Regions from separate parts of the Streptomyces sp. NBC_01460 genome, predicted to be linked through region 1. Evidence: predicted binding sites of a transcription regulator. Region 1 holds the regulator's gene; the other holds the start of a gene.
The links. The regulator HspR, encoded in region 1, represses chaperone genes until heat shock. The targets are predictions, from matches to a motif close to TTGAGNNNNNNNNNCTCAA.

Region 1 (9,980 bases):
CGGTGACGGTGCGCTGCACGGGTTCATCGGTGCGGGTGCCTGCGGGCACGTTCTGGCCGAGCCGCATGAAGGTGTAGATCTGCAGGAGGGCGCGGGCGAAAAGTGCCACGCCGACCACGATCAGAACCAGCGACACGATGATCGCGGCGAGTTGCATTTGGGGGCTCCTCGGGCCTGCGAGGGTGGGATCGAGCGCGTACAAGTGATTACTAAGCAGTAACTTAATCAGTCTGTGCTGACACTATCCACTTATTCCGCCACGCTGTAGCCGGGCAGGCGGTGATCTGTGTCGCTCAGGTGAGCCTTCCCCCGGCTCCGTCGTCGGCGTACGGCCGCACGTAGGGGGATGCGTACGGATTGCGCCAGGATCGCCAGGTCGAGCCCTGTTCCATGATGCTCTGCGTAGTGCGCGTCCAGGAGGGCGGGTTCGTCCCAGGGCATTCCGGAGCGGGCGCGTACCTGGGCCAGACCGGTCAGGCCGGGGCGGAGGTTCTGCCGCCAGTGCCCCGCGGCGGGTCCGAGCAGGGCGGTTTCGTCCGGTGTGAGGGGCGTCGGGCCGACCAGGGACAGCTCCCCCCTCACGACGTGGGGCAGCCGGGACAGGGCGCCGAGCCCGAGCCGCCGGGTGCGCAGTGAGCGCAGTTCGAAGGGGTGGCCGCCCAGGCCGACCCGGGTCTCGCGCGTCAGAACATCTCCCCGGCCGCACGGTGGCCGCAGGGAGAGGGTGAGGGCGGCGAGGGTGAGTGCGGGGGACGCGAGGAGCAGCAGCACCGAGCCGAGCGCGATGTCCAGGCTCCTCTTGAGGGTGACGGCCGCCAGGGCGCCGGTGACGCGCTCCGCCGACGCGATCGCCGCGGCGGCACGGGGGGAGCGGCCGACGGCGCGCACCGCCCTGGTCATGGCGGACCTGGCGGACCTGGCGGACCTGGCGGGACGGCGAGTCCGCCGTGCCGCAGCCTGCTTCGCGTACCGCATGGCACCTGCCCGAAGTCGGTGACGTGTGTGACGGTATGACCGTCTCGCTGCATTTTGTGACAGAACGATCCCATGGTGCGAGGGTGGGACGTGGTGTGTGTGACGTGCCGCGCATCCGGGTGTCGCGGATCGCGTCCGCCCCGACGCGTCCAGATCAGTTCCGGTGGGCGGAAAACACCAGGTCAGTGGGCGTGTGAGCACATAAGTTGAGCGTAAGTGGCTCAGGTCCTTTGACTCCGGGGTGGGTGTCATGCATCCTTGAGTCAGATCCACTCAAGTAGTCAGTTGGAGGAATTGAAATGGCACGTGCGGTCGGCATCGACCTGGGCACGACTAACTCCGTCGTCAGCGTTCTCGAAGGCGGCGAGCCCACCGTCATCACCAACGCCGAAGGCGCCAGGACCACGCCGTCCGTCGTCGCCTTCGCCAAGAACGGCGAGGTGCTCGTCGGCGAGGTCGCCAAGCGCCAGGCGGTCACCAACGTCGACAGGACGATCCGTTCGGTCAAGCGCCACATGGGCACTGACTGGAAGATCGAGATCGACGGCAAGAACTTCAACCCGCAGCAGATGAGCGCCTTCATCCTGCAGAAGCTGAAGCGCGACGCCGAGTCCTACCTGGGCGAGAAGGTCGCCGACGCGGTGATCACCGTCCCGGCGTACTTCAACGACTCCGAGCGTCAGGCGACGAAGGAGGCCGGTGAGATCGCGGGCCTGAACGTCCTGCGCATCGTCAACGAGCCGACCGCCGCCGCCCTGGCGTACGGCCTCGACAAGGACGACCAGACGATCCTCGTCTTCGACCTCGGTGGCGGCACCTTCGACGTGTCCCTCCTGGAGATCGGCGACGGCGTCGTCGAGGTGAAGGCCACCAACGGTGACAACCACCTCGGTGGTGACGACTGGGACCAGCGGGTCGTCGACTACCTGGTGAAGCAGTTCGCCAACGGGCACGGCGTGGACCTCTCCAAGGACAAGATGGCTCTCCAGCGTCTCCGCGAGGCCGCGGAGAAGGCGAAGATCGAGCTCTCGTCCTCGACCGAGACCACCATCAACCTGCCCTACATCACGGCGTCCGCCGAGGGCCCGCTGCACCTGGACGAGAAGCTCACGCGCTCGCAGTTCCAGCAGCTGACCGCGGACCTCCTGGACCGCTGCAAGAGCCCCTTCCACAACGTCATCAAGGACGCGGGCATCCAGCTCTCCGAGATCGACCACGTCGTTCTCGTCGGTGGCTCGACCCGTATGCCGGCCGTCGCCGAGCTCGTCAAGGAGCTCACGGGCGGCCAGGACGCCAACAAGGGTGTGAACCCGGACGAGGTCGTCGCCATCGGCGCCTCGCTCCAGGCCGGCGTCCTCAAGGGTGAGGTCAAGGACGTCCTGCTCCTCGACGTGACCCCGCTGTCCCTCGGCATCGAGACCAAGGGAGGGATCATGACCAAGCTCATCGAGCGCAACACCACGATCCCGACCAAGCGTTCCGAGATCTTCACGACGGCCGAGGACAACCAGCCGTCCGTGCAGATCCAGGTCTACCAGGGCGAGCGCGAGATCGCGGCGTACAACAAGAAGCTCGGGATGTTCGAGCTCACCGGCCTGCCGCCGGCCCCGCGTGGCGTGCCGCAGATCGAGGTCGCCTTCGACATCGACGCCAACGGCATCATGCACGTCGCCGCCAAGGACCTCGGCACCGGCAAGGAGCAGAAGATGACCGTCACCGGTGGCTCCTCGCTGCCGAAGGACGAGGTCAACCGGATGCGCGAAGAGGCCGAGCAGTACGCCGACGAGGACCACCGCCGTCGTGAGGCCGCCGAGTCGCGCAACCAGGGCGAGCAGCTCGTCTACCAGACGGAGAAGTTCCTCAAGGACAACGAGGACAAGGTCCCCGGTGACGTGAAGACGGAGGTGGAGACCGCGCTCACCGAGCTGAAGGAGAAGCTCAAGGGCGAGGACACCGCCGAGATCCGTACCGCCACCGAGAAGGTCGCGGCCGTCTCCCAGAAGCTGGGCCAGGCGATGTACGCCAACGCCCAGTCCGAGGGCGCCGAGCCGGGTGCCGAGGCGCCGGGCGACGGTCAGGCCAAGGACGACGACGTCGTCGACGCCGAGATCGTGGACGACGAGAAGGACCAGAAGGGCGGTGCGGCGTGACCGAGGAGACTCCGGGCTTCGACGAGAAGCCTGACGTCCCCTCCGGCGCCAACTCCGACGACGTCGAGTCGAAGGCCGCCACCCCCTCCGAGGAGGAGGCGGCGGCCCCGGCCGGGGACGTACAGCAGACAGCGGCCCTGACGGCCCAGCTGGACCAGGTCCGTACCGCGCTCAGTGAGCGGACGGCCGACCTCCAGCGGCTCCAGGCCGAGTACCAGAACTACCGTCGCCGCGTCGAGCGCGACCGGGTGACGGTCAAGGAGGTCGCGGCGGCGGGTCTGCTGACCGAGCTCCTGCCCGTCCTCGACGACGTCGGGCGGGCCCGGGAGCACGGCGAGCTCGTGGGCGGCTTCAAGTCGGTGGCCGAATCCCTGGAGACGGTCGTCGCGAAGCTGGGCCTCCAGCAGTTCGGCAAGGAGGGCGAGCCCTTCGACCCGACGATCCACGAGGCCCTGATGCACTCGTACGCGCCGGACGTCACCGAGACGACCTGCGTGGCGATCCTGCAGCCTGGGTACCGCATCGGGGAGCGCACCATCCGCCCCGCGCGGGTGGCCGTGGCCGAGCCGCAGCCGGGCGCCACGCCCGCGGCGGCGAAGGAAGAGAAGGCAGACGACGAGGAGAGCGGTGGCACCGAAGAGGTCTGACATTCCGTCCGACCACTGCGGTGAACACCGACGGGGCGTGCGGCCGGCCACGGGGCCGGCCGCACGGCCGATCGTCCGGAAGGAGGGACGTCGATGAGCACGAAGGACTTCGTCGAGAAGGACTACTACAAGGTTCTCGGCGTCCCCAAGGACGCCACCGACGCCGAGGTCAAGAAGGCGTACCGGAAGCTCGCCCGCGAGTACCACCCGGACGCCAACAAGGGTGACGCCAAGGCCGAGGAGCGCTTCAAGGAGATCTCCGAGGCGAACGACGTCCTCGGCGACCCGAAGAAGCGCAAGGAGTACGACGAGGCGCGCGCCCTCTTCGGCAACGGAGGCTTCCGGGCGGGTCCCGGCGGCGCGGGCGGCAACTTCAACTTCGACCTGGGCGACCTCTTCGGGGGTGCCCCGGGCGGCGGCCAGACCGCCGGCGCCGGAGGGTTCGGCGGTGGCGGCATCGGCGACGTCTTCGGCGGGCTGTTCAACCGGGGCGGCGGCGGCACACGTGTCCAGCCGCGCCGCGGCCAGGACATCGAGTCCGAGGTGACGCTCAGCTTCACCGAGGCGGTCGACGGGGCCACGGTCCCGCTGCGGATGTCCAGCCAGGCCCCGTGCAAGGCGTGTTCGGGCACCGGCGACAAGAACGGCACCCCGAGGGTCTGCCCGACCTGTGTCGGCACCGGACAGGTGTCGCGCGGCACCGGCGGCGGGTTCTCGCTGACCGATCCCTGCGTGGACTGCAAGGGCCGGGGCCTCATCGCCCAGGACCCCTGCGAGGTCTGCAAGGGCAGCGGCCGCGCGAAGTCGGCCCGCACGATGCAGGTCAGGATCCCCGCGGGGGTGCTGGACGGCCAGCGGATCCGGCTGCGCGGCAAGGGCAGCCCGGGCGAGCGCGGCGGCCCGGCCGGCGACCTGTACGTCGTCGTCCACGTCGACGCCCACCCGGTCTTCGGACGCAAGGGCGACAACCTCACCGTCACGGTGCCCGTCACCTTCCCGGAGGCGGCGCTCGGCGGCGAGGTGAAGGTCCCGACGCTCGGAGGGCCTCCGGTCACCCTGAAACTCCCGGCCGGCACGCCCAACGGACGTACCATGCGGGCCCGGGGCAAGGGCGCCGTGCGCAAGGACGGCACCCGGGGCGACCTCCTGGTCACCGTGGAGGTGTCCGTCCCCACGGACCTCGGCGCGGACGCCCAGGACGCGCTGGAGGCCTACCGGAAGGCGACCGCGGGGGAGGACCCGCGGGCGGAGCTGTTCCAGGCTGCGAAGGGAGCTTGAGATGGACGGCCGTCGACGCAATCCGTACCAGCTGACCGACGAATCGCCGGTCTACGTGATCTCGATCGCGGCCCAGCTCTCGGGCCTGCACCCGCAGACACTGCGCCAGTACGACCGTCTCGGCCTGGTCTCGCCGGACCGTACGGCCGGGCGTGGCCGGCGCTACTCGGCCCGTGACATCGAGCTGCTGCGCACCGTGCAGCAGCTGTCGCAGGACGAGGGCATCAACCTCGCCGGCATCAAGCGCATCATCGAGCTGGAGAACCAGGTCGCCGCGCTCCAGCAGCGCGTCGCCGAGCTCTCGGCGGCGGTGGACGGCGCGGCCGTGGCCATGCAGCAGCGTGAGGCCCAGGTGCACGCCTCCTACCGGCGCGACCTGGTGCCGTACCAGGACGTGCAGCAGACCGGCGCCCTGGTGGTCTGGCGGCCGAAGAGGCCGAAGGACTGAGCAGGCCGGACAGGGCCCGCCCGGAGTCTCAGGACTCGGTGGCGGGCCCTTCGCGTGTGCCGGGGGCCTCCACGATGCCGGCGTGCACGATGAGGACCCCGAGATGGGTGCGGCTCGTGGCCCCGAGAGCCTGCATGAGCCGGGCGATGTGGGAGCGGCAGGTGCGGACGCTGATGCCCAGCTTGCGCGCCACGACGTCGTCGACGTGTCCCTCGGCGAGCAGGCGGGCGACGCTCTGCTGGACGGCTGTGACCTGGACGCCCGGGGCGGAGGACGGCAGTTGCTGGGCGAAGGGCGTGGCCCCGGCCCAGAGGACCTCGTAGACCTGGATCAGGTAGTCGACGAGCGAGGGGTGCCGGATGCGGAGGGCGGTCCGGCGGTCGGGCGCCGCGGGGATGAAGGCGACGCTGCGGTCGAAGATGATCAGCCGTTCCACGGTCAGCTCCGTGGTCCGCACCCGCAGGTCCTCGGGGGAGATCTGGGCGAGGTAGTCCCGGACGGTGGTGCTGTAGCGCGCCGGGTGCTGGTAGATGTGCCGGAGCCGGGCTCCGCGCCCGATGGCCGTCCTGGCGTTGTCGATTCCCCCCTGGATCCCCTTCCGGGGCCGGTCGCTGCCGGGCTGGGCCGTGAGGACCTGTTCGCTGACGGCGGCGCTGGCCTCCCGCAGGGCCGCCTCGATCGCCGGGTTCCCTTCCAGGAGCGTGATCGCCAGGTCGGGATCGGCGCTCGCGACCGATGCCAGGGGGGTCAGCGAGCGACTGAGCGCGGCGGCCAGCTGGACGCGTTCGTCCAGTTCGCGGGTGATCGGCTGGAGCAGGTGGGCCAGGGCGGCGGACGGTGGCACGGGGCGCATCCACGCGGCGTCGCCCGGCTGGGACCGGACGAGTCCCATGTCGATCAGGCAGGGAGCGTCCGTGAGCCCGGCGCGGAGGATGCGCCCCGCGGCCAACGCCTCCTCGTACAGGCGCAGGCCGGTGGCACAGAGCTCCGCCGGTCCGTGCGAATGGGCCGGGTTTGCCTCGTCGGTCGTGATGTGACCACCCCTCACTTCCTGCACTGCAACAACATGACCGTGGTGCACGCGCGGCTCAGGGGGGAGTGTGGAGCTGCCGGGAGTGCAGGGGACTCTCCCGGCACATCCGTGCGCCACCGTGCTCTCCCCCGGTGCGCGGTCGCGCCCTCGGTCCGGGGTGGGGATGTTCCGGGTGGGCGCACGGTCAGGATTCCTGGTCCAGAATTCCTGACCGCGCGATCAGGTACCCGAGCTGGGCGCGGCTCGTGCTGCCCAGGGTGGCGGACAGCTTCGCCACGTGGGCCCTGCAGGTGCGTACGTTCATGCCGAGCCGGCGGGCTATGGAATCGTCCACATGCCCTTCGACGAGGAGCTGCGCTATGGAACGCTGGACACCGCTGATCCCCTTGGTCGGCGGGTCGTAGCGGGCTTCCCCGAGCAGCGGGGACGCTCGGCTCCACAGCTGTTCGAAAACCTTCACCAGGTAGTTGACGAGGCCGGGGTGGCGGAGTTCCAGGGCGACCTGGTCGTCGTTCTGGGCGGGTATGAAGGCGACCGTCCGGTCGAAGACGAGGAGACGCTCGATGAGTTCCTCCAGCGTGCGTATCTCCACCTTGTCCTGGGCGAGGCGGGCGGCGTAGGCCAGCGTGCCCTGACTGTGGCGGACGGTGTGCTGGTAGAGCGTGCGCATGCTGACGCCCCGGTTGACCACCGAGAGGGCCCGCTCCAGGCCCTCGCTGAGCCGGTCCTCGCCCCGGTCCCCGCCGGGCTGGACGGTGAGCACCTCCGTGTGGCACTCGGCCGTGGCGAGGTCCAGCGCCGCGTTGATCCTGTTGCCGCCCTCGAGCACCGTGATGGCGTGGGTCGTCGGGGGGTCCTGGGCGCTGATGTCCATGAACATCTCGAAGGACTCCGCCAGTTCGACGGAGCGCCGCCGGCGCTCCTTGATCTCGCGTTCCAAGGGGTGCAGGCGCTGGGCGAGGGCGGCGGACGGCGGAACGGGCCGGAGCCATGTCGTATCGTCCGGGTCCGGGTGCAGGAGTGCGAAGTCCATCAGGCAGGGTGCGGGACTCACCTCCGAGCGGGAGATCCGCCCCGAGCGCAACGCGCTGGCGTAAAGACGCTTTCCCTCTTCGCATAGTTCGGTGACCCCGTGAGGATGTGTCTGTGTTGTGTCACTTGTGGTCATATCTCCACCCCCCAGGTTCCTGAACATGCAGGAACATGATGCATCGTCCCAGTGGCGTTGGGGGGCTCGGGTGAGACATCGTCGTGGAGGCGGGGGAGAAGAATCCACAAGTGAGGACGAAGCCGACTATGTATAAGCGAATGCTTCGCTCGGTGCTTGCCGCCGCTTTCGTCGCGGCCCTGGGCCTCGGCGTGGCGGGCGGGGCGGCCGGAACCGGCGAGATCAGTTGGTCCGAGCAGGCGGCGACGCCTGGCGAGATCAGCTGGTCCGTCCAGGCGGCGTCGGCGCCTGGCGAGATCAGCTGGGGGACGCCCGCGGCTGCTCCCGGTGAGATCAGCTGGTCCGTACAGGCCGCGCCTGCTCCCGGTGAGATCAGCTGGGGCATGCCCGCCGCCGCTCCCGGTGAGATCAGCTGGAGTGCGCCGGCCGGCGCAGCGGCCGCATGACCACCCCACCGGACGACCGCACCTTCCGGCGGGAGATGGCCACGGCGTATCGCTCAGGGTGGCATTTCATCGATCTGCTCACGGCACTTACCCGCCAGGGCGATTCGTTGATGGTCACCCTGTTCGGAGAGCCGATCGTCGTCGTGATGGAAACGGATGACGACATCCGCGCCTATCGCTGTCTTCGCCGGCCCCGCGGCGCGCCGCAACCGGTTCGTTGTGCCGTGAGATACGGCATGATCTTCGTGAATCTCGATCAGCGCGACCACGAGCTGTTCGAACAAGAAGCCATTTCCGCCACCCCCCGCAGTGCCTGAACGATTCCCCCGTCGTTCCAAATCGTTCCGGCACTTCCCCCACACAGCGGCGCCATCGTGACCTGAACACGATGGCGCCGTTGTGCTGCCCGGAATTCCTCCGAATTCCTCAGGCGTTTCCGAGAGCCCTGTCGACGGCGATCTCGATGACGATCCGCTCGGGATTGTGCCGCGGGGTGCGCTCGTAGCGCTCCGCGTAGCGGCGTACCGCGTCCTCGATCTCCCCGGGCTCCGTGCGCACGACCGCCCGGCCCTCCAGAGTGGCCCAGCGGCGCCCCTGCATCTGGCAGACCGCGACCCGCGCGCCCTCGGGGCCCGCCGCCAGGACGTGGGCCGCCTTCCTCGTGTTCCCGCCGGTGATGACGCGGGCGAGCCGTGTCTCCGGGTCGTACGTCACCCCCACGGGCACGACATGGGGTGTGCCGTCCGGGCGGAGCGTGGTCAAGGTGCACACGTGGCGTTCCCGCCAGAAGTCGAGGTACTCGGCGCCGAGGTTGCGTACGTCAGGCATGGGGTCAGCCTAGAGAAGGAGGGAACCGGCGGCCCCGGGAGTACTCCTATCAGCCTTGAGTGGAATAGACTCAACTTTGTACCCGTTGTGCGAGTCATGGTTCCGTGAAGTACCAGCACGAGGAGGAGACAGAGCCCGTGGACGCCGAGCTGACCAACAAGAGCCGGGACGCCCTCAACGCGGCCACCAGCAGGGCCGTCAAGGACGGTCATCCCGATCTGACCCCCGGGCATCTGCTGCTTGCGCTGCTCGCGGGCGAGGACAACGCGAACATCACCGACCTGCTGGCCGCCGTCGACGCCGACCAGGTGGCCGTGCGCGAGGAGACGGAACGGCTCCTCGGCTCGCTGCCCAGCGTCACCGGATCGACCGTCGCCCCGCCGCAGCCGAGCCGCGAGCTGCTCGCCGTCATCGCCGACGCCGACCAGCGGGCCAAGGAGCTCGGCGACGACTACCTCTCCACCGAGCACCTGCTGATCGCCCTCGCGGCGAAGGGCGGCCGCGCCGGTGAGATCCTCGACGGGCAGGGAGCACGTGCGAAGAAGCTGCTGGACGCATTCGAGAAGAGCAGGGGAGGACGCCGGGTGACCACTCCCGACCCCGAGGGCCAGTACAAGGCGCTGGAGAAGTTCGGCACCGACTTCACGGCCGCCGCGCGCGAGGGCAAGCTGGACCCGGTCATCGGCCGCGACCAGGAGATCCGCCGCGTCGTGCAGGTGCTGTCGCGCCGCACGAAGAACAACCCCGTGCTCATCGGTGAGCCCGGCGTCGGCAAGACGGCCGTCGTCGAGGGGCTCGCCCAGCGCATCGTCAAGGGCGACGTCCCGGAGTCCCTGCGCAACAAGCGGCTCGTCTCCCTGGACCTCGGCGCGATGGTCGCGGGCGCCAAGTACCGCGGCGAGTTCGAGGAACGCCTCAAGACCGTCCTCTCCGAGATCAAGGAGAGCGACGGCCAGGTCATCACCTTCATCGACGAGCTGCACACCGTCGTCGGCGCGGGCGCGGGC
Region 2 (9,980 bases), 1.6 Mb from region 1:
GCTGAACTGCCCTAGCGTATGGACCATGACCACGACATCCGTGGGCGCCCTGCTGCTGTGCCGGGCCGACCCCGAGACCGTACGGCCCGTGGCCCATCTGCTGCAGGAGCGCATGCTGCTCGTGCCCGCCGGGGACGGCTGGAGTGTGCTCGTCCCCGAGGGGAAGCCCTGGCGCAAGCACGTCCCGGAGGGCAGCGCGGGAACGGCGGCCGACGGGAACGCGGGAGCGCCGGCCGGCGGGAGCCCCGGGAGCGCGGCCGACGGGGGCGCCGAACCCGTCGACCGTGTCGTCGGAGGATGGGCCACCGCCCTCGCAGTGGGCTCGACCTGGCCGGTGCTCGCGCTGTGGTGGGACGGGGACCGGTCCGGGTACACCCTCGCCTCGGGATTCCGCCGCCCCGTCGGCTACATCTGGCTGGCCGACGGAACCCCGGCGGCCGAGGAGGAAGCCATGCGGACGTCCGCCGTCCGGCTCGGTCTCGACCCCGTCCTGGACGTCCAGGAACTGGAGGCACTGACCCGGGCGGACCCGTCGGCCGACGCCGACGCCCGGCTGCGCGGACTGCTCGCCGTGCTCACCCGTGCGGGGGTGGAACTGCCGCCCGGCCTCACACCCGGTGAGCCCGCGGACCGGCTGCGCTCGGTCGCGAAGGTCCTCCCGCGGGCGGAACTGATCGAATGGGCCGGCTGGCGCGATGCCGTGCGTGTGGAGCTCGACGCCGTCGAGAGCGGCAGCCTCGGCCCCTGGATGCTCGGGCCGAAGGCCCGCGCGGCGGCCGTGGTCCAGGTGGCCGCGGGCCTCCCGCTCACCCTGTGGGGAGCCCGCCGCCGCAGCGGCGGCTGGATCGCGGCCGGCCTGGTGCTTCTCGTGCAGGGTGTGCTGGGACTCGCGTACAACCACGTCAGGGGCGCGGCGGGAGGAAACCCCCGCAACAGCGGCTGACTACTCGTCCTCGTCCTCGTCGTCCAGGCGGGCCAGCCAGGTCGCGAGGCGCTCGACGGGGACCTCGAAGTCGGGGTTGAGATCGACGAACGTACGCAGTTGCTCGGCGAGCCACTCGAAGGTGACTTCCTCCTCGCCGCGCCGCTTCTCCAGTTCCTCGATGCCACGGTCCGTGAAGTACATGGCACCAGGATAACGAGGCCGGAAAGCCGGAGGGCCCGGCCCCGCGAGCATCTCGCGGGGCCGGGCCCTCCGGTGCCGTACAGCCGCTGATCAGGCCTCGAAGACCTCGGCGACCAGCTGCGCCTGCTCGGCCTGGTGACGCTTGGCCGAGCCGACCGCCGGGGACGAGCCGTGCGGACGCGAGATGCGGCGCAGGCGCTCACCGTGCGGCACATCGGCGCCGACGGCCAGGTCCAGGTGGTCGATCAGGTTGAGCGCGATGAACGGCCACGCACCCTGGTTCGCCGGCTCCTCCTGGGCCCAGAGGTACTTCTCGGCGTTCGGGTACTTGGCGATCTCGGCCTGGATCTCCGCACCCGGCAGCGGGTACAGACGCTCGAGACGGATGATCGCCGTCTCCGTGTCACCGCGCTTCTCGCGCTCGGCGTCCAGGTCGTAGTAGAGCTTGCCGGAGACGAAGACGACCTTGCGGACCGACTCGGCCTTGACCGTCTCGTCGCCGATCACCGGGCGGAAGCCGCCGGTGGTGAACTCCTCGACCTTCGACGCCGCCGCCTTGAGGCGGAGCATCGACTTCGGCGTGAAGACGATCAGCGGCTTGTGGTGCGGGTTGTGCACCTGCCACCGCAGGAGGTGGAAGTAGTTCGACGGGAGGGTCGGCATCGCGACCGTCATGTTGTCCTGCGCGCACATCTGCAGGAAACGCTCCGGGCGGGCGGACGAGTGGTCCGGACCCTGGCCCTCGTAGCCGTGCGGGAGCAGCAGGGTGACGCCGGACGTCTGGCCCCACTTCTGCTCGGCCGAGGAGATGAACTCGTCCACGACGGTCTGGGCGCCGTTGACGAAGTCACCGAACTGGGCCTCCCAGATCACCAGGGACTCCGGGCGGGCCAGCGAGTAGCCGTACTCGAAGCCCATGGCCGCGTACTCGCTGAGGAGCGAGTCGTAGACGTTGTAACGGGCCTGGTCGTCGGAGAGGTAGAGCAGCGGGGTGTAGTCCTCGCCGGTCTTCTGGTCGACGAGCACCGCGTGACGCTGGCCGAAGGTGCCGCGGCGGGTGTCCTGGCCGGCGAGCCGGACCGGGGTGCCCTCCATGAGCAGCGAGCCGATGGCCAGGGTCTCGCCCATGCCCCAGTCGATCGTGCCGTTCTCCACCGAGGCGGCGCGGCGCTGCATCTGGGGCATCAGGCGCGGGTGCACCGTGATGCCGTCGGGGATGTTGACCTGGGACTCGGCGATCAGCTTCACGACCTCCGAGGAGACCGCGGTGCCCACCGAGACCGGGAACTCCGCCTGCACGTCCGGGACATGCGGCTGGGACGGCGCCGAGGTGGCCTCGCGGACCTCCGCGAAGACCTTCTCCAGCTGGCCCTGGAAGTCCTGGAGGGCCTGCTCGGCCTCTTCCAGCGTGATGTCGCCACGACCGATGAGGGACTCGGTGTAGAGCTTGCGCACCGAGCGCTTCTTGTCGATCAGGGTGTACATCTGCGGGTTGGTGAACTCCGGGTTGTCGCCCTCGTTGTGACCGCGACGGCGGTAGCAGATGAGGTCGATCACGACGTCCTTGTTGAACGTCTGCCGGTACTCGAAGGCGAGCCGCGCGACGCGGACCACGGCCTCCGGGTCGTCGCCGTTGACGTGGATGATCGGCGCCTCGATCATGCGCGCCACGTCCGTGGCGTACATCGAGGAGCGCGAGGACTCCGGGGCGGCGGTGAAGCCGACCTGGTTGTTGATCACCACGTGCACGGTGCCGCCGGTGCGGTAGCCGCGCAGCTGCGACATGTTGAGCGTCTCGGCCACGACGCCCTGGCCGGCGAAGGCCGCGTCGCCGTGGAGCGCCACGGGCAGGACCGTGAAGTCCGTGCCGCCCTTGTTGATGATGTCCTGCTTGGCGCGGGCGATGCCCTCGAGGACCGGGTCGACGGCCTCCAGGTGCGAGGGGTTGGCGGCCAGCGAGACCTTGATCTGCTCGCCGTCCAGACCGGTGAAGGTGCCCTCGGCGCCCAGGTGGTACTTGACGTCGCCGGAGCCGTGCATCGACCGCGGGTCGAGGTTGCCCTCGAACTCCCGGAAGATCTGCGCGTACGACTTGCCCACGATGTTCGCCAGGACGTTCAGCCGGCCGCGGTGGGCCATGCCGATGACGACCTCGTCGAGGCGGGCCTCGGCGGCGGAGTCGATGACCGCGTCGAGCAGCGGGATGACGGACTCGCCGCCCTCCAGCGAGAACCGCTTCTGGCCGACGTACTTGGTCTGCAGGAACGTCTCGAACGCCTCGGCGGCGTTGAGGCGGCGCAGGATCCGCAGCTGCTCCTCGCGCTCCGGAGCGGGGCGCGGACGCTCCACCCGGTCCTGGAGCCACTTGCGCTCCTTCGGCTCCTGGATGTGCATGAACTCGATGCCGGTGGTGCGGCAGTACGACTCACGCAGGACACCGAGGATGTCGCGGAGCTTCATCATCGTCTTGCCGGCGAAGCCGCCGACCGCGAAGTCGCGCTCCAGGTCCCACAGGGTGAGGCCGTGCTCGGTGATGTCCAGGTCGGGGTGCTTGCGCTGGCGGTACTCCAGCGGGTCGGTGTCGGCCATCACGTGACCGCGGACCCGGTAGGAGTGGATCAGCTCGAAGACCCGCGCGGCCTTGGTGACGTCGTCGTCGTGCGAGGCGTCGATGTCCTTGAGCCAGCGGACCGGCTCGTAGGGGATGCGCAGCGCCTTGAAGATCTCGTCGTAGAACTCGTTCTCGCCGAGCAGGAGCTGGGCCAGCACGCGCAGGAACTCGCCGGACGCCGCACCCTGGATCACGCGGTGGTCGTACGTCGAGGTCAGGGTCATGACCTTCGAGATGCCGAGCTTGTTCAGGGTGTCCTGCGAGGTGCCCTGGAACTCCGCCGGGTAGTCCATCGCGCCGACGCCCATGATGAGGCCCTGTCCGGGCATCAGGCGGGGCACCGAGTGGACGGTGCCGATGCCGCCGGGGTTGGTCAGGGAGGCCGTGACACCGGAGAAGTCGTCCATGCCGAGCTTGCCGACGCGCGCACGGCGGACGATGTCCTCGTAGGCCTGCCAGAACTCGAAGAAGTTGAGCGTCTCGGCCTTCTTGATGGCCGCGACGACGAGCTGGCGGTCGCCGTTCGGCTTCACCAGGTCGATGGCCAGACCGAGGTTGACGTGCTCGGGCTTGACCAGGGTCGGCTTGCCGTCCTTGACCGCGAACGAGTGGTTCATCGACGGCATGGCCTTGAGGGCCTGCACCATCGCGTACCCGATGAGGTGCGTGAAGGAGATCTTCCCGCCACGCGCCCGCTTCAGGTGGTTGTTGATGACGATGCGGTTGTCGAAGAGCAGCTTCACCGGCACGGCGCGGACGGACGTCGCCGTCGGCAGCTCCAGCGAGGCGTTCATGTTCTTCGCGACGGCGGCCGACGGGCCGCGCAGCGTCACGTACTCGGGGCCGGCCGGGGCCTCGGTGGAGGCGTCCGCCTTCGCGGCGGCCGGGGCCGCCTTCGCGGGCGCTGCCTTGGCGGGGGCGGCCGGAGCCGCCGGTGCGGCGGCCGCGGGTGCGGCAGGGGCAGCCGGGGGCGCGGCCGGAGCCTGCGCCGCGGCCTGCGCCGGAGCGGTGTTGTTCACTGCGCTCGCAGCGGTGGCGGCCGGAGCCGGGGTCACCGCTCCCGCAGGTGCGGGGACGGGCTTGTCCGCCGTGCCGGACGTACCCGGCTTGTAGTCGGCGAAGAAGTCCCACCAGGCACGGTCGACCGAATTCGGATCCTGGAGGTACTGCTGGTAGATCTCGTCGACGAGCCACTCATTGGGGCCGAAAGCGGCCGCCGGGTTGGACCCGGAGCCTGCTTCTTGATCGGTCGAGATGCTCGAGTTACTGGGGGACTGAGACGACACGGCGGCAACCGCCCTCTTCCGCTTCACAAGGTGATGGACAGCGGAAATCAAGGCTACGCCTCCGCAGCCGTTACGTGCAGGCCGGGCCGGTCTTCGTCGTGCACATCACATCGGAAGCCGGGTTTCGGCGCATGAAATGGCGGGAAACAAGCAGGGTTCCGCTGCCCTTCGGGTACGCGAGGCCGGTGGTACGGCCCCTTCGACCGTATCTCTTTCCCGGCCTGGAAGGAGAAACGGGGCCCTCCGCTTCGAACGCGGGGTCAATCGTGCAGCTGATGCATGCCCGGAAGAGTGACCTGGATTCGGCAGCCACGGGCGGATTCGGCCACGCCGATGCGGCCGCCGTGGAGATCCACGGCCCAGCGGGCGATGGCGAGCCCGAGCCCCGTACCGCCGTCGCTGCCGGGGCCGTGTGGGGAGGGCGCCTGGCCGCGGTTGAAGCGCTCGAAGACCCGGTGGCGCTCCGCCTCCGGGATGCCGGGCCCCTCGTCGACGACCTCCAGCTCCAGCGACTCGGGATACTCCCCGCGCCGCGCCAGCACCGTGACCCGGCCGTGCGGGGGGCTGTGCTTGACGGCGTTGTCGATGAGGTTGGCGACCACCTGGTGCAGGCGTTCCGCGTCCGCGTGCGCCGTCAGCTCGGGCGGTGACACGTCGAGATGCAGATGGACGTCCGTACGGGAGTGGTTGCCGGAACCTGAGGAGAGGCGGCGCTGGGAGGCTGCGAGATTCGCCTCCTTCAGCACGCCCGACAGGTAGGGCCACACCTCGAAGCGGCGCGCCTTGATGGCCACCACCCCGTTGTCCAGCCGGGAGAGGTCCAGCAGGGTCTCCACCAGCCGGCCGAGGCGCTCGGTCTGTTTCAGGGCCGTGCGCATCGTCTCGGGGTCCGCGGCGGACACCCCGTCCACCACGTTCTCCAGCACGGCTCTGAGTGCGGCGATGGGTGTGCGCAGCTCATGGGAGACATTGGCCACCAGCTCCTTGCGGTGCCGGTCCTCCGCCTCCAGATCGTCCGCCATGCGGTTGATCGTCTGCGCCAGGTCGCCGAGCTCGTCGCGGCGTCCGGCGCCGCTCACGCGTCTCGTGTAGTCGCCGTGCGAGATCGACCGCGCCACGGCGCGCATCTCGTCCAGCGGCGCGGTCAGTCCGTGCGCCACGAACTGGGTGATCAGCAGGGTGGCGATCACCGAGAAGACCGTGATGAACCGGAATTCGGTCCTGGTCCGCAGGGCGACGATCAGCAGTCCGGTCGTGATGAACACGGAGACCACCACGAGCGTGCCCAGCTTGGCCTTGATCGAGAACGGCCGCAGTCCTGAGCCGGGCCGCGTCATGGCGCGGGTGTCTCCAGGGCGTAGCCGACGCCGTGCACGGTGCGGATCCGCTCGGCGCCGATCTTCCGGCGCAGCGCCTTGATGTGGCTGTCGACCGTACGGGTCCCGGAGGCGTCGGCCCAGTCCCAGACCTCGGCCAGCAGCTGTTCCCGGGACAGCACCGCACGCGGTGTGTTGGCCAGGCAGACCAGCAGGTCGAACTCGGTCGGCGTGAGGTGGACGTCGTCGGCGCGCACCCGGACGCGGCGCTGCGCGTGGTCGATCTCCAGCTCGCCGAGGCGGAGGATGCCGCTGCGCGGCGTCACCGCGGCCAGCGCGGCCCGCTCGACCCGGCGCAGCAGCACGTGGACCCGGGCCGCCAGCTCCCGCATGGAGAACGGTTTGGTCATGTAGTCGTCGGCGCCGACCCCGAGCCCGACCAGCATGTCGGTCTCGTCGTCGCGTGCGGTGAGCATCAGCACCGGTACGGGGCGCTGCGCCTGCACGCGACGGCAGACCTCCAGGCCGTCGAAGCCCGGAAGCATGATGTCGAGCACCATCAGATCGGGCTGCCAGGCCTCGGCCGCGTCCACGGCCGCCGGCCCGTCCAGTGCGGTCTGCACCAGGAAGCCCTCGGCCCGCAGCCGGGCGGAAATGGCGTCGACGATTGTCGCGTCGTCCTCGACCACCAGCACCCGGCGCTGAGCCCCGGGGGTGGCCGCGACGCCGTTGTGGGTGGTGTGTGTCTGTTCCATCGCCCCGCCCCTGCCCGTTCTCGCGGAGGCCATTCCCCCGGAGGCACGGTTGTCGCTTGTGGATTTCGTCGGTGATCCCTTGTGCCGGTCAGCAGCGTAAAGGCAGAGGACGCCTCTCGGCTACGCAGGGTGTTGTCCGTCGTGAAGGTGTTACCCGCGGAAAGGAGACGGATCGGCGGAGTTGTGGTGCCTGATCCGTGGCAGGACCGGGATGCGCATACCGGGTGGGGGTTCAGTCGCTCCGGAGTGCGAGATGGACCACGTCCGGAACACCTCGGGCAACGGCTACTTCTTCGGTCGTTACTGCGTGGAATCCGGCATTCCGCAAGGCTTTCCCGAAGTCCGGGGACGGCTGCGCGGACCACACGGCGAGGACTCCGCCGGGCGTCAGACGCTCCCGGCAGACCGCGAGACCGGCGGGCGAGTAGAGGCTTTCGTTGTCCTGGGTGACGGTCCAGTCGGGGCCGTTGTCGATGTCCAGGCACAGGGCGTCGTAACGCTCCGTGGTCGCCAGGAGGTGGGTCACGAGGTCCGCGCGGAGGATCTCGGTGCGCGGATCGGCCAGCGCCGGCCCGGAGATCCGGCCGAGCGGTCCGTCGAGGTGCCAGTCGACGACGGCCCGCTCCCGCTCGACGACCGCGATGCGGCCCCAGCGGGGCTCGTCGGCCGCGCGCACCAGGGAGAACCCGACGCCGAGCCCGCCGATCAGCACCGACGGATCCGGCCGCCCGGCAGGCAGGGCGGCGAGTGCCGCGTCGACGAGGAGGCGTTCGGAGCGCCCGTCGGAGGTGTCCATCAGGAAGCACCCGTTGGCGATGATCTCGAAGTCGTCGCCGCGCTGACGCAGGACCACTTCGCCGAACGGCCCGTCGCGCCGGTCGAGGACGACGGGGCTGGGGGCGTCTGTGACGGGCATGGCGCGGTCTCCGGTTCTCCGGCAGGGGGCAGGGCGTTCGTCGGCGGTCCATCCTTCCTCGGCCTCGTGTCCCTGGACCACCGGTTTCCCGGGGTGTCACCCTCCCGGCGGACGGGGCGGTCTGCGGCTCCGGCCCGGACGTGCCGGGAATGGCGGTGGCCGGCCGGGTGCTGCGGTAGAGGCGGGTGCTCGGAGCGGGACCTGGCGTGGCCCCGGAACGGCGCAGGTGGGGGCGGGTGGCGTGGACGATCGCTGAGAGCGAACACGGTCCGGGGAACATGTAAGGGCTCACAAGCATTGAGTCCACATAGCTCAACTTGCCTGCCGAAGGGGAGATCATGACTGCAGAGTCCAACGCGACCAAGGCGTCCACGCCGATCGACCTGCCCGTGCTGCCGCTGGACGACGAGGTCGTACTGCCCGGAATGGTGGTGCCGCTCGACCTGTCGGACGCGGAGGTGCGCGCAGCCGTGGAGGCAGCGCAGGCCGTCGCGCGGCCCGGGGGCGGCAAGCCCGAGGTGCTGCTCGTGCCGCGTATCGACGGGAACTACACCGGGACCGGCGTCCTGGGCACCGTCGAACAGGTCGGACGCCTGTCGGACGGTGACCCGGGCGCCCTGATCCGGGCGCGTGACCGGGTCAGGATCGGTGCCGGGACCAGTGGGCCCGGGAACGCCCTGTGGGTGGAGGGCACCCGGATCGACGTGTCCCTCCCCGACCCCCTGCCGGGCTCGGCCGCCGAGCTCGCCAAGGAGTACAAGGCCCTCGCGACCAGCTGGCTGAAGAAGCGCGGTGCCTGGCAGGTCGTCGACCGGGTCCAGCAGATCGAGGACATCTCCGCCCTCGCCGACAACTCCGGTTACTCGCCCTTCCTCACCACCGCCCAGAAGGTCCAGCTGCTGGAGACCGCGGACGCGGTCGCCCGCCTGAAGCTGGCCGTCCAGTGGCTCGGCGAGCACCTCGCCGAACAGGACGTAGCCGAGTCCATCGCCAAGGACGTCCAGGACGGCGTCGACAAGCAGCAGCGCGAATTCCTGCTGCGGCGCCAGCTCGACGCCGTGCGCAAGGAGCTCTCCGAGCTCAACGGCGATCCGGAGGACGAGTCCGGCGACTACCGGACCCGCGTCGAGGCGGCGGATCTCCCCGAGCACGTCCGTGAGGCCGCCCTCAAGGAGGTCGAGAAGCTGGAGCGCTCCTCCGACCAGAGCCCCGAGGGGTCCTGGATCCGGACCTGGCTGGACACCGTCCTGGAGCTCCCCTGGACCGAGCGGACCGAGGACGCCTACGACATCCGCGGCGCCCAGCAGGTCCTCGACGCCGAACACGCGGGTCTGCAGGACGTGAAGGAGCGCATCACCGAGTACCTCGCGGTGCGCAAGCGCCGCGCGGACCGCGGCCTCGGTGTGGTCGGCGGCCGGCGCGGCGGCGCGGTGCTGGCGCTGGTCGGCCCGCCCGGTGTGGGGAAGACCTCCCTCGGGGAGAGCGTCGCGCACTCCATGGGACGCAAGTTCGTCCGGGTCGCGCTCGGCGGTGTCCGGGACGAGGCGGAGATCCGGGGCCACCGGCGTACGTACGTCGGCGCGCTTCCGGGGCGCATCGTCCGGGCGATCAAGGAGGCCGGTTCGATGAACCCGGTCGTCCTGCTCGACGAGATCGACAAGGTCGGTTCGGACTTCCGGGGCGACCCGGCGGCCGCGTTGCTCGAAGTGCTCGACCCGGCGCAGAACCACACCTTCCGGGATCACTACCTGGAGGTCGAACTCGACCTCAGCGACGTCGTGTTCCTGGCCACGGCCAATGTCCTCGACTCCATCCCGGAGGCCCTGCTCGACCGCATGGAGCTGGTCACCCTGGACGGCTACACCGAGGACGAGAAGGTCGTCATCGCCCGGGACCACCTGCTCCCGCGCCAGCTGGAGCGAGCGGGTCTGGAGAAGGACGAGGTGGACCTCGACGAGTCCGCGCTGCGC

Region 2: the regulator HspR is predicted to act here: its motif matches at 8,308-8,326, upstream of lon (endopeptidase La).

What each region holds. Positions count from the first base shown of each region.
Region 1 covers NZ_CP109473.1:4,012,511-4,022,490, reverse strand. The annotation lists gene OG488_RS17855 ((Fe-S)-binding protein) at 1-157, opposite strand, end outside; gene OG488_RS17850 (sugar transferase) at 250-900, opposite strand; gene dnaK (molecular chaperone DnaK) at 1,275-3,125, shown strand; gene grpE (nucleotide exchange factor GrpE) at 3,122-3,772, shown strand; gene dnaJ (molecular chaperone DnaJ) at 3,866-5,050, shown strand; gene OG488_RS17830 (heat shock protein transcriptional repressor HspR) at 5,052-5,498, shown strand; gene OG488_RS17825 (helix-turn-helix transcriptional regulator) at 5,527-6,531, opposite strand; gene OG488_RS17820 (helix-turn-helix transcriptional regulator) at 6,716-7,726, opposite strand; gene OG488_RS17815 (hypothetical protein) at 7,852-8,145, shown strand; gene OG488_RS17810 ((2Fe-2S)-binding protein) at 8,142-8,462, shown strand; gene OG488_RS17805 (pyridoxamine 5'-phosphate oxidase family protein) at 8,572-8,973, opposite strand; gene clpB (ATP-dependent chaperone ClpB) at 9,111-9,980, shown strand, end outside.
Region 2 covers NZ_CP109473.1:5,609,348-5,619,327, forward strand. The annotation lists gene OG488_RS25495 (hypothetical protein) at 26-943, shown strand; gene OG488_RS25500 (DUF6104 family protein) at 944-1,126, opposite strand; gene OG488_RS25505 (multifunctional oxoglutarate decarboxylase/oxoglutarate dehydrogenase thiamine pyrophosphate-binding subunit/dihydrolipoyllysine-residue succinyltransferase subunit) at 1,217-5,023, opposite strand; gene OG488_RS25510 (HAMP domain-containing sensor histidine kinase) at 5,284-6,360, opposite strand; gene OG488_RS25515 (response regulator transcription factor) at 6,357-7,094, opposite strand; gene OG488_RS25520 (spermidine synthase) at 7,327-8,010, opposite strand; gene lon (endopeptidase La) at 8,349-9,980, shown strand, end outside.